Regions from separate parts of the Paenibacillus sp. PK4536 genome, predicted to be linked through region 4. Evidence: riboswitches for the same ligand, from Rfam matches in the RefSeq annotation. Region 4 holds a riboswitch; each other region holds the start of a gene.
What was found. A riboswitch is a leader RNA that binds a small molecule or an ion and turns the genes downstream of it on or off. The one in region 4 is predicted to bind cyclic di-AMP.
Positions count from the first base shown of each region.

Region 1 (3,171 bases), 2.5 Mb from region 4:
TGGTCTGAACGACTTCTACATCTACACCTTCTTCATGCGTTTCTTCTAACTGCGCTTGCATCCGCTGTACGGCTACAATATGTAGATCAATCGCTCCCAACTTTTCCAATAGATCATTCACGATAGAACCTTTCATGATTTCTTGCCAGCGTGTCTGAGCAGATTGTCCAATAATCAATTGCGTCACATCATGCTTTTGAGCAGTTGAAGCAATAATATCAGCAGCTTCTTGTCCATGACTTTCTAAAAGGACAAATGTACCTCCTGCTTCTTCGGTCAATTTGCACCATGCCTCTACATATTTCTCTTCTTGCTGATCCATCTCATCGATCGGGTGATCAATCACACTGAGTACACAGAGTGGGGACTGAATCAATTGAGATAAATGAATACCACGCCTGATCAACCGTTCTCCATTGGGCCCATAATACACACACACCATAATCTTTTCAGAATTCAAGAAAGGCACACTCCTTTATTTCGTAGTTATGATCCATTAACCAGAATTGTTCAAAAGGAATAATAAGCGATGGTGTAATCTAACAAAAAAGCATGATTAATAAGCGCATCTGACGATGTCCACACATCAGGTGAATCTTGTAGTCGAATCCGCAGTTCAGTCAATGCTTCTAAAGCAACCTGACTACGTACACTTCCCCAATTCTGTTGCTGCTGATCGATATGAGAAAGTGCTTGATCTAGAGGGCATTTTTTGAGTGATGTAAATACTCGACTCCATTTCACCAGATCCAGATGCTGAACTTGATCTGTAAATGAATATTCCGCCCAGCCTGTAACTCCATGACTTGCGATTTTTAACAGCCCACAGTGTAGATAGCCATCCATTTCAGGTAAGGCTAGACGGCGATTATCATACTGAAATACTTCAATAGAATGAATAACATGGACAGATGTGTTGCTAGTGGATACCGCATGAGTAACAGGTGAAATGGCCGATAACAGACTCATCAAAAATCTACGCTCCTTTAATATGATGTTTCTTTGCCTAATCCAATCACGATCCGTGTATCTGTCTATAACGGTATACTTGATGTCAGATATTGTTAGCAATCATAGTCCGCTCAGAGAAAGAAGTAAAATCAGACCTGAGTATTAAAAAGATCATATATCTGTGAAAACAACCATGTAATCGGATTCATTCTATTCATTCATACGGTAATGTCTTGTATACTCATCAATGCGTCGGTTTATCCATTTATCCTGTAAAAGAAAGTAAAACAGCGCTAGATGAAGGAAATAGAACATTAGAACCCTACAATCGACTGGATTGCTCTATATCCGAATATAGCGAGCTTCAGTACTGCTTTACAAACGAAAAGAGCGGGCGTATGATTTCTTTCAAGTTCATTACAGCTTAATGGCTGAAAAGGGTATCAATAGACCTTTCAATCAGCGGGGGAACCATAAGAATAGACACTATGCTAGTGAGCTATTCAGGGGTGAATCAGAGCAGTTGGTGAAGACCGATAACTCTGTAGGGAGACTCTTACTTCCGAATCCGTCAGCTAACCTCGTAAGCTGCAATAAGAGAGACGACAATAATCAACTACGCCATGATAAGATGCCGCAGGCACTTGTCTTAGAAGCTGATGAAGAGGTCCTCTTCTAACGGCTTTTTTTTGTTGTCTACAATGGGTGGAGGAGCGCGAACAAGGATGGAATATGAGCAGGAATTTGTACTGGTATCACCGGCTACTGTAGCAGGGGAGCAATTTATGCAATTGTTAAAAGTGAAAAAGATTCCATTTGCAGTGATCGTGAACAGTCAAGCCGATCAACTTCGATATCAGAAAATGGGGATTGAACATGTGCTAGTGATCGACACACAGCGACAAGAGTTATGGCGGATTCCAGAGTTGAAGATTGGCAAAATTTATTTATTTGAACGCAGTCTACCGCTCTGTTGTCGTTATATCCAGATCTGCCGAACATGGTCATCACAGCAACTCTATGTTATTACAGAAGGCAACCAATCCCGATTGATTTATCGTGGACTGGGCGCCGATTACATTATTCATACGAATGGGAGCAGTGCTTCCTTTTTGTTATAAAAAGGGGCTGTAGATCGATCGCTCATTTTATTTTGCAATTTGCTGATGATATCTTGATAATGAAGAAGATAGGGAATCAAGGCGATGCGCAGAAATGGAGATGATCGTGATCGGTAAAACAGCATTAGTCGCAGGAGCCACAGGTCTAGTAGGCAAAAAGTTGCTGCGCCAGTTATTAGAAAGTACAGAATACACTCAAGTGATTGCTCTTGTCCGCCAACCTGTGCAACAACTGCAACATATGAAGTTGCAACAGGTTGTGGTGGATTACAATAAATTGCAAGATTATCGAGCGGATATGAAAGCAGATGATGTATTCTGTTGTCTGGGAACAACGATTAAGCAAGCAGGAACACAGAAGCAGATGATCGAAATTGATGTTATTTATCCATTTGCGGTAGCGCAGATTGCGTATGAGCAAGGAGCCAAACAGTTTATCGTTATCAGTTCTATGGGGGCCGATCCGAAGTCCAGTATCTTTTATACACGGATCAAAGGAGAACTGGAACAGCGATTACAACAGATTGGATATACCTCGTTGTCGTTGATTCGTCCATCTTTATTGCTTGGTAAGCGTAAAGATAGCCGTGCAGGCGAGCAATTTGGCACTGTCATCTCTCAGGCATTATCTTTCCTTATGGTGGGTCCTCTTCGTAAATATCGGGGAATAGAAGCAAGTGCAGTCGCTCTAGCGATGTATCGAATTGCACAGACCGCCAAACCCGGATCGCATGTGTATCTTTCAGATCGTTTGCAGCGGATTGCCGATGAATCACAACCTACGACTTCTTCTACTAAAAAACGGAGTTGACGTCATCATTTGTACGTATTAGTTCAATTATAGAAATGGAGAATTATAATATGCCTCAATTAGAACCTAAGCAAGCAGCTTCAACGATCGAAAAATGGATTTCTTTTTACGATATGGATAATGCCAAAGCATGGGATAAAGACGATTATCCATTTATCCAATCTTCCTGCAAAGTGATGCGCAGTGCAATTCAAGCGTTACGTGGTAAAGCTCCAGCACAACCGAATGAGCGCCGTAAAATAGCGACTGGATTAGAAGAATGGTTAGATGACTCTTTTATGGATGATC
Region 1 is NZ_CP126313.1:1,010,957-1,014,127, reverse strand. It holds gene PO903_RS04720 (universal stress protein) at 1-469, opposite strand, end outside; gene PO903_RS04715 (hypothetical protein) at 511-969, opposite strand; cyclic di-AMP (ydaO/yuaA leader) riboswitch at 1,363-1,556, shown strand; gene PO903_RS04710 (hypothetical protein) at 1,677-2,072, shown strand; gene PO903_RS04705 (oxidoreductase) at 2,167-2,883, shown strand; gene PO903_RS04700 (hypothetical protein) at 2,934-3,171, shown strand, end outside.
Region 1: another riboswitch for cyclic di-AMP. It lies ahead of PO903_RS04710 (hypothetical protein); the one in region 4 lies ahead of kdpF (K(+)-transporting ATPase subunit F).

Region 2 (3,171 bases), 2.2 Mb from region 4:
AGTGAACCCAAACCAAGTACTAGACCGATAATTGTTGAAATTTGCATAATACACCTCGTCCGTGAGTATAATAGTTTATCTTTTTCATCATCCACTTCCATGTAATGATGTGTTTTCCAAAAACATCTGATACTCTTTTATCGACAAGATATGCTGCATTGTTAAGAGTTTTTTAGTGTATATTTGCGTTATAATGTAAATAAGCTGGAAAATGTAACAATATGGACAGATCGGGAGGTTAAGTATGGGCGTTAAGCATGGAAGAGATTATGAGGACATATTAAGTGATTTAACATCAGCAGTAGGGATGATTCCAGACAGTTATTTATTTTTTGATATGGAACCTCAAGAGTGGGAAGTACTTGCTGAAGGTGAACGACATGAAGTGAATGAAGCATTGGCAGAAGATTTATTTTTTGCGTTAGGCTCAGAGTCTATGATCAATGTAGGTAGTGGAGTTGTCATTTACGATGCAGATACCCATCGGATCGATATTCTGATTGGCAAAGAAGAAATGACTTTCGTAACTTTAATTTAAAACATCTATTATAGGTATGTAAAAAAGAAATACACAAAAAGCACAGAAGAATGAGTCTTATCATTCCTTCTGTGCTTTTATTTTAGAGATTAGGATAACGTGCGTTAGGCGGAGCTTGATAGACCATACAATAAAAAGGCTTCATCCCATCAGGCGTTCTGCGTTCATACATATCTGTAATATAAAAATCTGCTTTCTGATAGGTGCGAATAGCCCGTTGATTCCAGGTCAATACTTCTAAATCAATCTCTGCGGTAGCACTACGTTCCTGAGCCGTCTGCACAATTGCTCGTACAAATTCTTCTCCATAACCATGGCCACAAAGATCAGGACGCATTCCTATACCTAGTCTAATCGTATGTCCTAATGGAAAAAGTTGAGCAAATCCAGCTAATTGTTCATGTTGATCTAGAACAGATAGATATTGTTCTTCTCGAATTATCGGATCTCCAAATTCAATCCCTAATTCTTTCATTTGTTCCCATGCCATCCAACCATAGATATTATAAGGTGGTTCATAGATCCATGTGCATACTTCAGCGGCATGTAATTCTGTCAAAGGAATAGTATGAAAAACAGAATCTAGTGATGAGCTCATCTAGTAACCTCCTATGACCATACTTCATATGTATACCATAAAAAAAAGATAAAAAATTTGCAATATCCTGTTTACCATAATTACGAGTAGGTTAATAATAAGTAGACATAATTATAACCACAACAAAATATAAATTTTCAAAGATTCACAATTTTATGTAACCTATTAGACGTTCGATACGTCTTACTTATATAGAAACATAAAAAAACCACCAAAGATTCTGGCGGGAATCTTAAGTGGTCTGTAGGTTCATTTATATGAGTTGTTAATAGGATAATTAATTGTCAGTTGCGAAGGTGTTATATGTGGAATCACTCATAACGCGTTTAGCACCAACGTAACGATTTTGATAGTAATCCATGCTCAAACTGTCAATTCTCACACCTTTAGAAGTAGAAGCGTGTGCGAAGTTACCATTTCCTACATAAACTGCTACATGTGAAACTCCAGCCCCGGTAGTATTGAAGAATAACAGATCTCCAGCAATTAAATCACTTTTTGATACAGGCTCACCTACTTGATATTGAGAACTAGATTGGCGAGGAAGATCAATGTTCATTTTGCCGAATACATATTGTGTAAATCCAGAGCAGTCAAAACCGCTGAAAGATGTTCCACCAATACGATAAGGTGTTCCAATAGCTCCATCAATTACTTGATCCATTTTAGAATCTGCATGTGCACTTGTTACTCCAAGTGACGTAAATGCAATAGCAAGTCCCATTACTGCGGCTGTTAGTTTCTTTTTCATGTTCAAAATCAATTGTCCCCTTCCAATTGCCTACGAGGTTAGCTTAAGGATTCGGTAGAAGGTATTCCCCTATGATCCCTCCGAAACAAGATCAATTCACCCAAAACGGTTCCCCCGTTTCCCGGTACCAAGGAATTTGGCTCAAAGCTTGGTATGTACCGTTCACGGATCATTACGACAAAACGACAAATTTTTCATTACGCTATAAAGGTTACAGCATTTCATTTTAAAGTTTACAAAGTTGTTACTAAAATCTCACTGGATTTATTCTACCAGAGGTTTTTTACTTTGGCAAACGTTTATTCATCTGTTTTTAATATTTGCTTAAGCATTTTGACGAGTAATCTCTGTCAAAGCCTACGGTTGTCATGTTCTTAAAAGTTAAAAAAATTTAATCTTTTGATCAGATGTGGGTGGTTATTAGTGAATGATGACCACTATATATACTTTCTTCGGTTCACCAATCACAATAATGAACGTTTTTTACCTTTTTTTATGAAAAATCGTGACAATAATCGACTTTATTGGCTTTTAACTCATTATTCGCTACAATATGAGTAATAGATTAAAGTACCATTTATATGTATAACAGTCTTTATTTATACTGACCTACAAAGGAGTATTCTAACAATATGGATGAAAATCAACCAAGTAAAAAGTCAATGTCACTGAATATTGTAAGTAGTAGTGCAAAAAGTAGTAAACATAAGGGGTTTGGATCAGGAGCGATTAACCTCAATAATGTTTCCCCTATCATTATAGACCATGGCGAAGCAAAAATCGATGTTGGCGCTATGCATGCCAAAAGTAAGGTAGAAAAAGGAATCAAATTTACTACCAATCGTGAAGAATTAAATGGTGGTCGCCAAGTATGGTTAGTATGGGTCGCTGTAGATAAATTAGCTGAAGGTGTTAATTATGCAGGAGCGACGGCTTGTGAGATGTGGATCAATGAAGAAGAGAAAAAAGGCTGGAAAATTCTTGCCGAGCATGTGAATAAGTTAGATTATGCGATCAAGCGTCGCATTATGTTAGAGGGCTTAGGAACAGAAGAAAAAGCAGCGCTTAAAAAATTATTGGTTGCCCATAATGAAGAGTGGTGGAATCAGTCTTCAGAAGAGTTTAAATCTGCATTAGAAGGTTAATAATAACTAACATAGTCTACGTATTACACAAAAGACCGACGACCCTCAGATCGTCGGTCTTTTATCATTTCATGTCACCATTTTGGTATCACTTTTAAAAAACTTCTTCTATAGAAGAATAATATTTCACCAACAAGTA
Region 2 is NZ_CP126313.1:1,314,207-1,317,377, forward strand. It holds gene motA (flagellar motor stator protein MotA) at 1-47, opposite strand, end outside; gene PO903_RS06080 (hypothetical protein) at 245-538, shown strand; gene PO903_RS06085 (GNAT family N-acetyltransferase) at 621-1,136, opposite strand; gene PO903_RS06090 (C40 family peptidase) at 1,414-1,887, opposite strand; cyclic di-AMP (ydaO/yuaA leader) riboswitch at 1,900-2,039, opposite strand; gene PO903_RS06095 (YwhD family protein) at 2,520-3,032, shown strand.
Region 2: another riboswitch for cyclic di-AMP. It lies ahead of PO903_RS06090 (C40 family peptidase); the one in region 4 lies ahead of kdpF (K(+)-transporting ATPase subunit F).

Region 3 (3,171 bases), 2.2 Mb from region 4:
AGAAAGTTATTCATCAGTTATCCGAAGAAGTGGCAGCGATATTTGAAAACAAAATTAATCCGCCACAGATGGAATTTGAAATATAAGATTAGCGAAAAAAGAACGAGAAACAGAGAAGGAGTGAGAAAAGTATATGTTATTTGATACACATACTCATTTGGATTCGATCGAATTTGCCGATGATCGTAAAGAAGTGATTGAGCGTGCTTATGCACAAGGGGTAACCCGAATGATCAATGTGGGATTCAACCGTGAAACGATTCCCACCACGATGGAATTAGTCGAAAGTTATGAATTTATATATGCGGCTATTGGCTGGCATCCTGTAGATGCGATTCATATGCAACCTGGAGATCTGGAATGGATCGAATCGCTATGCAAACATGAAAAAGTAGTAGCAATTGGTGAAATTGGTCTGGATTATCACTGGGATACTTCACCGAAAGAAGTACAGCATAAAGTATTGCGTGAACAAATCGGTCTAGCACGTTCGATTAATATGCCGATTGTTATCCATAATCGTGATGCTCATGAAGATATTGTTAAGATTTTGCGCGAAGAAAAAGCACATGAAGTTGGAGGGGTTATGCACTCCTTTTCAGGTAGCTGGGAAACGGCTAAAATGTGTCTCGATATGGGCTTTCATTTATCGTTTGGAGGACCGATTACTTTCAAAAATGCGAAGCAACCTAAAGAGGTGTTACAACAGGTTCCAATGGACCGTCTTTTGCTTGAAACAGACTCCCCATTTTTGACACCACATCCTTATCGTGGAAAACGAAATGAGTCCGGTTATGTGACACTTGTAGCAGAAGCTGCTGCTGCGCTAAAAGGGGTATCACTGGAAGAAATTAGTACAATTACAACTAAAAATGCACTGGAACGATTTGGCATTCGGTGAAAAAGAGAGTAAATCACGCAAAAAACAGCGTTAAACGGATATATGAATAAATTATAACCAAAAAACAGAAGAATATGACAACTTTTTAACCATTTATTCAGAAAAACGTGCTTGCTGGTCGCTTTACATGAGGGTTGGGTTCGGGATATTATTTCATCAGTGATTTAATCTTGCTGTTATTACGCAAGATTCCATGATTCGGTCTCGCTGAGTTTCCTGCATAGGAAAACGGGGGAACCAACATATGTCTTCAAGCCATTATTATCAGAATACCGAAGTCATTATGTATGATTCCTTTTACAGGGTCTATGGGGTGAATTGGAGGTACTCGCGCCATGAGCGGAGGAGCCTTCAAAGGGCAAGAAATATGATGTGTCCGAATCCGACAGCTAACCCCGTAAGCGATGCAGAGGCAACCTCGTATTTTCTAACGTTTTCCGAACTGTATTTAGATACGTCGGAAGCCAAGGAAAAGTTGCTTTGCTCTTTTCCAGAGGCTTCTTTTGTTTTGGGCTAAACGAAAAGATTCAGAGAATACGATATTTGAAATTTGATCTTTCAGATATTAGGTGTGTCCCTTAGACTGACCATGGCGCAGGCATTTTTGAACATCACGAAAGATTATCACACAGATTTGGTAATCTTATGCTTACGATCAGCCTGTGAAAATTCTGTTATATAGTCGCGTCATATACAATTACGTCACAGCTAGACGGCGAGACTATGAAGGAGGACGGAAGAAGTGGCAATTGCTCCTTTCGAAAAAACCCATGGTTCGCGCTCATCCAGCATGTCTTACGCGCTGAGTTGGAAGCAACAAAACCTACGCTATGTATTGTGGGCTGCATTATTAGTGATCGCTCTTGCAGCGATGCTATTGTCCCTACTTTATAATCAAGCGGGTAAAAATATTTCTGTAGTCATTGACGGCAAAGCACAAACCGTGGAAACACGTAAATTGATGCTTTCTCAACTGCTTGATGAAAATCAAATTAAAGTGGCACCACAAGATAAAGTATCTATGCCTATGAATGGCGCGCTTCAGGATGGGGACAAAGTTTATATTAACCATGCGGTTGCAGTAAACATTACGGCAGATGGTGGAACCAAGAAAATTTATACCACCTCTAAAACAGTTGGTAACACATTGGAGCAGGCTGGGTTAACACTGTCAGGTGAAGATCAATTAACACCTGCGATGGAATCGTCAGTTCATGACAATATGGATATCAAGATTGTGCGTACCAAATCATTTGTAGCGAAAAAAGTAGTCAAGATTCCATATCAAACGGTTAAAAAAACCGATGGTTCTATGCTTGAAGGTAAAACCAAGTTAGTGCAAGGCGGTCAAACAGGTAAAGTGGTTCAATACATCGAGAAAGTATACGAAGATGGAGAATTCGTCTCCAAACGTATGGTTGATAAAAAAACAACCGCAAAAGTAAAAGATAAGATTGTAGCTATTGGTACCAAAAAAGAGGAGCCTAAACTTCTCGCAGCTGCTTCTTCTAGTGGAGGATCAAGTAATAGTACTTCCAAAGCAGGTGTAGATTTCTCTTATGCGAAAGTACTGAACAATGTATCTCTAACTGCTTATTCGTCTCAAGAACCTGGTCTAGGTACAGTGACTGCTTCGGGAGCACGCGTAACAGAAGGTCGTACGATTGCAGTCGATACGAGTGTCATTCCTATGGGATGGTGGGTATACATTGAAGGCATTGGCTTCCGCCGTGCTGAAGATACCGGTAGTGCTATTAACGGTAATAAAATCGACGTGTATATAGACAGCTTGAGCCAAGCGAGAGCATTTGGACGCAAATCCGGTTACACTGTATATGTAATTGGCCCGGTTAAACCCTAGAGAGGGTGTTGATTGGGATAGCACCATTGCTTAAGCCCAGTCATCTGTTATATGATATAAATAATATTAACTATGAGCGTGCATAAAGAAAACAAAAAGAAGAGGATAAATCCTCTTCTTTTTGTTCTGTTAAGATGAATATCGAACAGATTATCTTATCATTTAGAGAGTGAAGGGAAGCGTACAATCAACGTGATTAAAGAAGTGATTGTTGTGGAAGGACGAGACGATACCGTAGCGATTAAAAGAGCTGTAGACGCAGATACGATCGAGACAGGCGGCTCAGCTATAGGTGCTCATGTGATTCGTCGTGTAAAATTAGCTCAAGAACGACGTGGTGTAATTATATTAACTGATCCTGATTTTGCAGGTGAACGGATACGTAAGATCGTAGCGCAGAAAGTCCCTG
Region 3 is NZ_CP126313.1:1,252,827-1,255,997, forward strand. It holds gene PO903_RS05800 (HD domain-containing protein) at 1-86, shown strand, start outside; gene PO903_RS05805 (TatD family hydrolase) at 134-901, shown strand; cyclic di-AMP (ydaO/yuaA leader) riboswitch at 1,097-1,320, shown strand; gene PO903_RS05810 (resuscitation-promoting factor) at 1,644-2,762, shown strand; gene rnmV (ribonuclease M5) at 2,955-3,171, shown strand, end outside.
Region 3: another riboswitch for cyclic di-AMP. It lies ahead of PO903_RS05810 (resuscitation-promoting factor); the one in region 4 lies ahead of kdpF (K(+)-transporting ATPase subunit F).

Region 4 (3,171 bases):
TCTTTTTTAAGTGTAGTTAATTCGGCTACGGTTGATTATGATCTTTCACTATATTATTTGAATGAAGAGACATCTGAGATCGAGCAGGTTGCTTTTTCTACCAAAGGTCCAACACAATATGAACAGCTTAGTCATATTGCCAAAGCAGGATATTATTTTATTAGAGTAAGTTCTTATCAAGGAGCAGATACCACTAATCCATTTACTGTATTTGCTGTCACTTCAGACAGTTATGATGCAAGCGAGCCTGATGATAATCCATGGTTAGCCAAAGATAAAGGATCAGCACCTTTTGTCAGCACACAGAATATTGATAATCGTTTTGACGAGGATTGGACAAAAGTCACTTTGACAGCTCAATCCAAAATGAACCTTCGTCTAGACAACACATCTGCTTATGGAACGTATCAATTACAGTTATTTAATGCGAATCTGGTGAGTCAAGGAACACTGGCACAGAATACCAACGGTCAAGTCACACTACCCGCAGGAACGTATTATATTCAAGTCTTAGCACCTTCTACATTTGATCTAACGACTCCATACAAATTATCTGTTAATTATCAGACAGCAGATGTATCCAGAGTTGCGATTAGTAATATTACAACAGATGGTGGTGTCTATGGATTTATTAATTATGGACAAGGTAATAAGTGGCGTGTCAAAAACAATATCGTGATCTCAGGTCGTGCTTTTGATGCTACAGGCAATCCGGTAGCGAACGCTATCGTAACGACTAATATCACTACAATTCTCAATGGCAAAGTGATTCCCGGAACAGCTACGACAGATGCTTCAGGTAACTTTACAATGCCAGTCAATATTGATAATCCAGGAGTAGGGCAATATACGTTCCAATCATCCAAATACAGACATTATTATGATATTGTCAGAATCCAATTTTTCAGCAACGGTAAGCCATTAAATTCAGACATTAGCACACTGTATCATTTCGCTTATGAAATCTACACAGGTTGACCATAATTTTAAAAATGATAGCATCTTGCGTAAAAAATGACATAACCGTTTTCAGAATCTATTGTAAATGAATGATAAATGCGATGTAACAACAGTGAAAAAGTAGAGAAACGATGAAAAAGAGAGAAAATAGGAGCCTGCGATAGATAACTTTTCAATAGTTATCTGAAAATGAAAGCTGTGATGATTCACAGCTTTTTTTGCGTCTTTTCTCAGCTTTACAGTTGACAAGGACAGGCGTATTATTCATTGCAGGCAGTTGATGAATACGATTCAGCAACTGATATAAATGAAGTTTCCAATGTTTTTGATCGCTGAGTTTTCGGTGCTAACCGAAAAACGGGGGAACCAAATTGCGATTTCACAAAACGGTGTGAGAGCCGGAATGTGAATCGTTGGGGTGAATCTGCATACTGACTAACCATGGTACAGTCAGACAATGCAGTAGGGCGACTCTCACCGCCCGAATCCGACAGCTAACCTCGTAAGCGTGGATAGGAGAGAAGTGTGAAGCTTGTGCCGATCTGACACAGTGTAATACGACTCTGTGTTTTTTGATATGTTAACAATGTCACAACGCTTAATTTTCATATGCATATGAAAAGCGGGGGAACCAATCGTTGATGAAGAGGACTGATAGGAAATGATCAGGATCTACACAACATGGGGTGAATTCCGGTATCTACCGGAACGGGCAATCTTCCAGCCCGAATCCGACAGCTAACTCCGTAAGCGTATAAGGGAGAACTCCTAACCAGCAACTCGGCAGGTACACGATAAGTGTGCGTGTTTGTAGAAGTCTGGGGAAAAGTTCTGCTTTTCTCCAGGCTTCTTTTTTTGTGCCTTTTTTAGCAAATCATAGTAACCAAAATGAATGCAGGGAGTTCTTCACATATGATGGATATATTAATGATTGGATTGGTTTTGTTGATTACTGTAGGGTTGAGCGGGTTGCTGCAATGGGCATCTGTAGCTATCGGAGAAAGAAGGAATGAGCGATGACTTGGCTGCTGTGGATTATTATTGGTGGATTAACCATTTATCTATGTTACGCATTAATTTATCCAGAAAAATTCTAATGGGTCAGGGGAGAACATCGTGAGTATCTTTTCATATATCGGAATTGCAGTCACTTTTATTATCGCTTTAATCATCGCTCGTCCAACCGGACATTATATTGCACATGCTTTTGACAATACACCCAATCGATTAGATCGTTGGTTTCATCCTATTGAAAAATGGATTTACAGGTTCGGTGGAATCAAAGGTGAAAATCAGACATGGAAGCAATATGCTGGAGCCGTATTGATCAGTAATACAGTCATCTTGCTTATCGCTTATGCGATCTTCCGTCTTCAACATGTATTACCTTTGAACCCAGCGGGCATTACGAATATGAGCCCTGATCTAGCGTTCAATACAGCGATTAGCTTTATGACGAATACCAATTTACAGCATTATAGTGGTGAAAGTGGTTTATCTTTATTTTCACAGATGACAGCAATTATCTTTATGATGTTTGTATCACCGGCAACAGGGATTGCGGTTGCAATTGCATTTATTAGAGGAATAACCGGTAAGCCTCTAGGTAATTTCTTTACGGATCTAGTACGAGCAATTACACGGATTTTGCTACCTCTTACTTTTATTATGGCGCTTGTGTTTGTTGGATTAGGTATGCCGCAGACGTTGCATACTGTAGTGACAGCTCAGACGTTACAAGGAACAGAGCAACAGATTGGTGTAGGTCCAATTGGATCATTTCTAGCGATCAAAGAATTAGGGAATAACGGTGGTGGTTATTTTGGAGCCAACTCTGCACATCCTTTTGAAAATCCAGGCGGATTCAGTAATATGTTGCAAATGCTGATGATGTTACTGGTTCCAATGTCATTACCATTTACGTACGGTAAAATGGTCGGCAACTCGAAGCAAGGCCGAGTATTATTCGTTTCGATGGTTATGATGTTTGTCGTGATGCTTAGTGTATCTCTTGCAAGTGAATATCAAGGAAATCCATTGATTAATCAATTAGGTATCCAGCACAATGCAGGATCGATGGAAGGTAAAGAAGTACGATTAGGCGAAGCTCAATCTTCGTTCTACTCTGTAGTTACTACCGCTTCAGAGACTGGTGCTGTCAATAACATGCATGATACGTTAACACCACTCGGTGGATTGATTGCATTAGGA
Region 4 is NZ_CP126313.1:3,465,068-3,468,238, forward strand. It holds gene PO903_RS15565 (carboxypeptidase regulatory-like domain-containing protein) at 1-978, shown strand, start outside; cyclic di-AMP (ydaO/yuaA leader) riboswitch at 1,281-1,484, shown strand; cyclic di-AMP (ydaO/yuaA leader) riboswitch at 1,546-1,728, shown strand; gene kdpF (K(+)-transporting ATPase subunit F) at 1,977-2,057, shown strand; gene kdpA (potassium-transporting ATPase subunit KdpA) at 2,077-3,171, shown strand, end outside.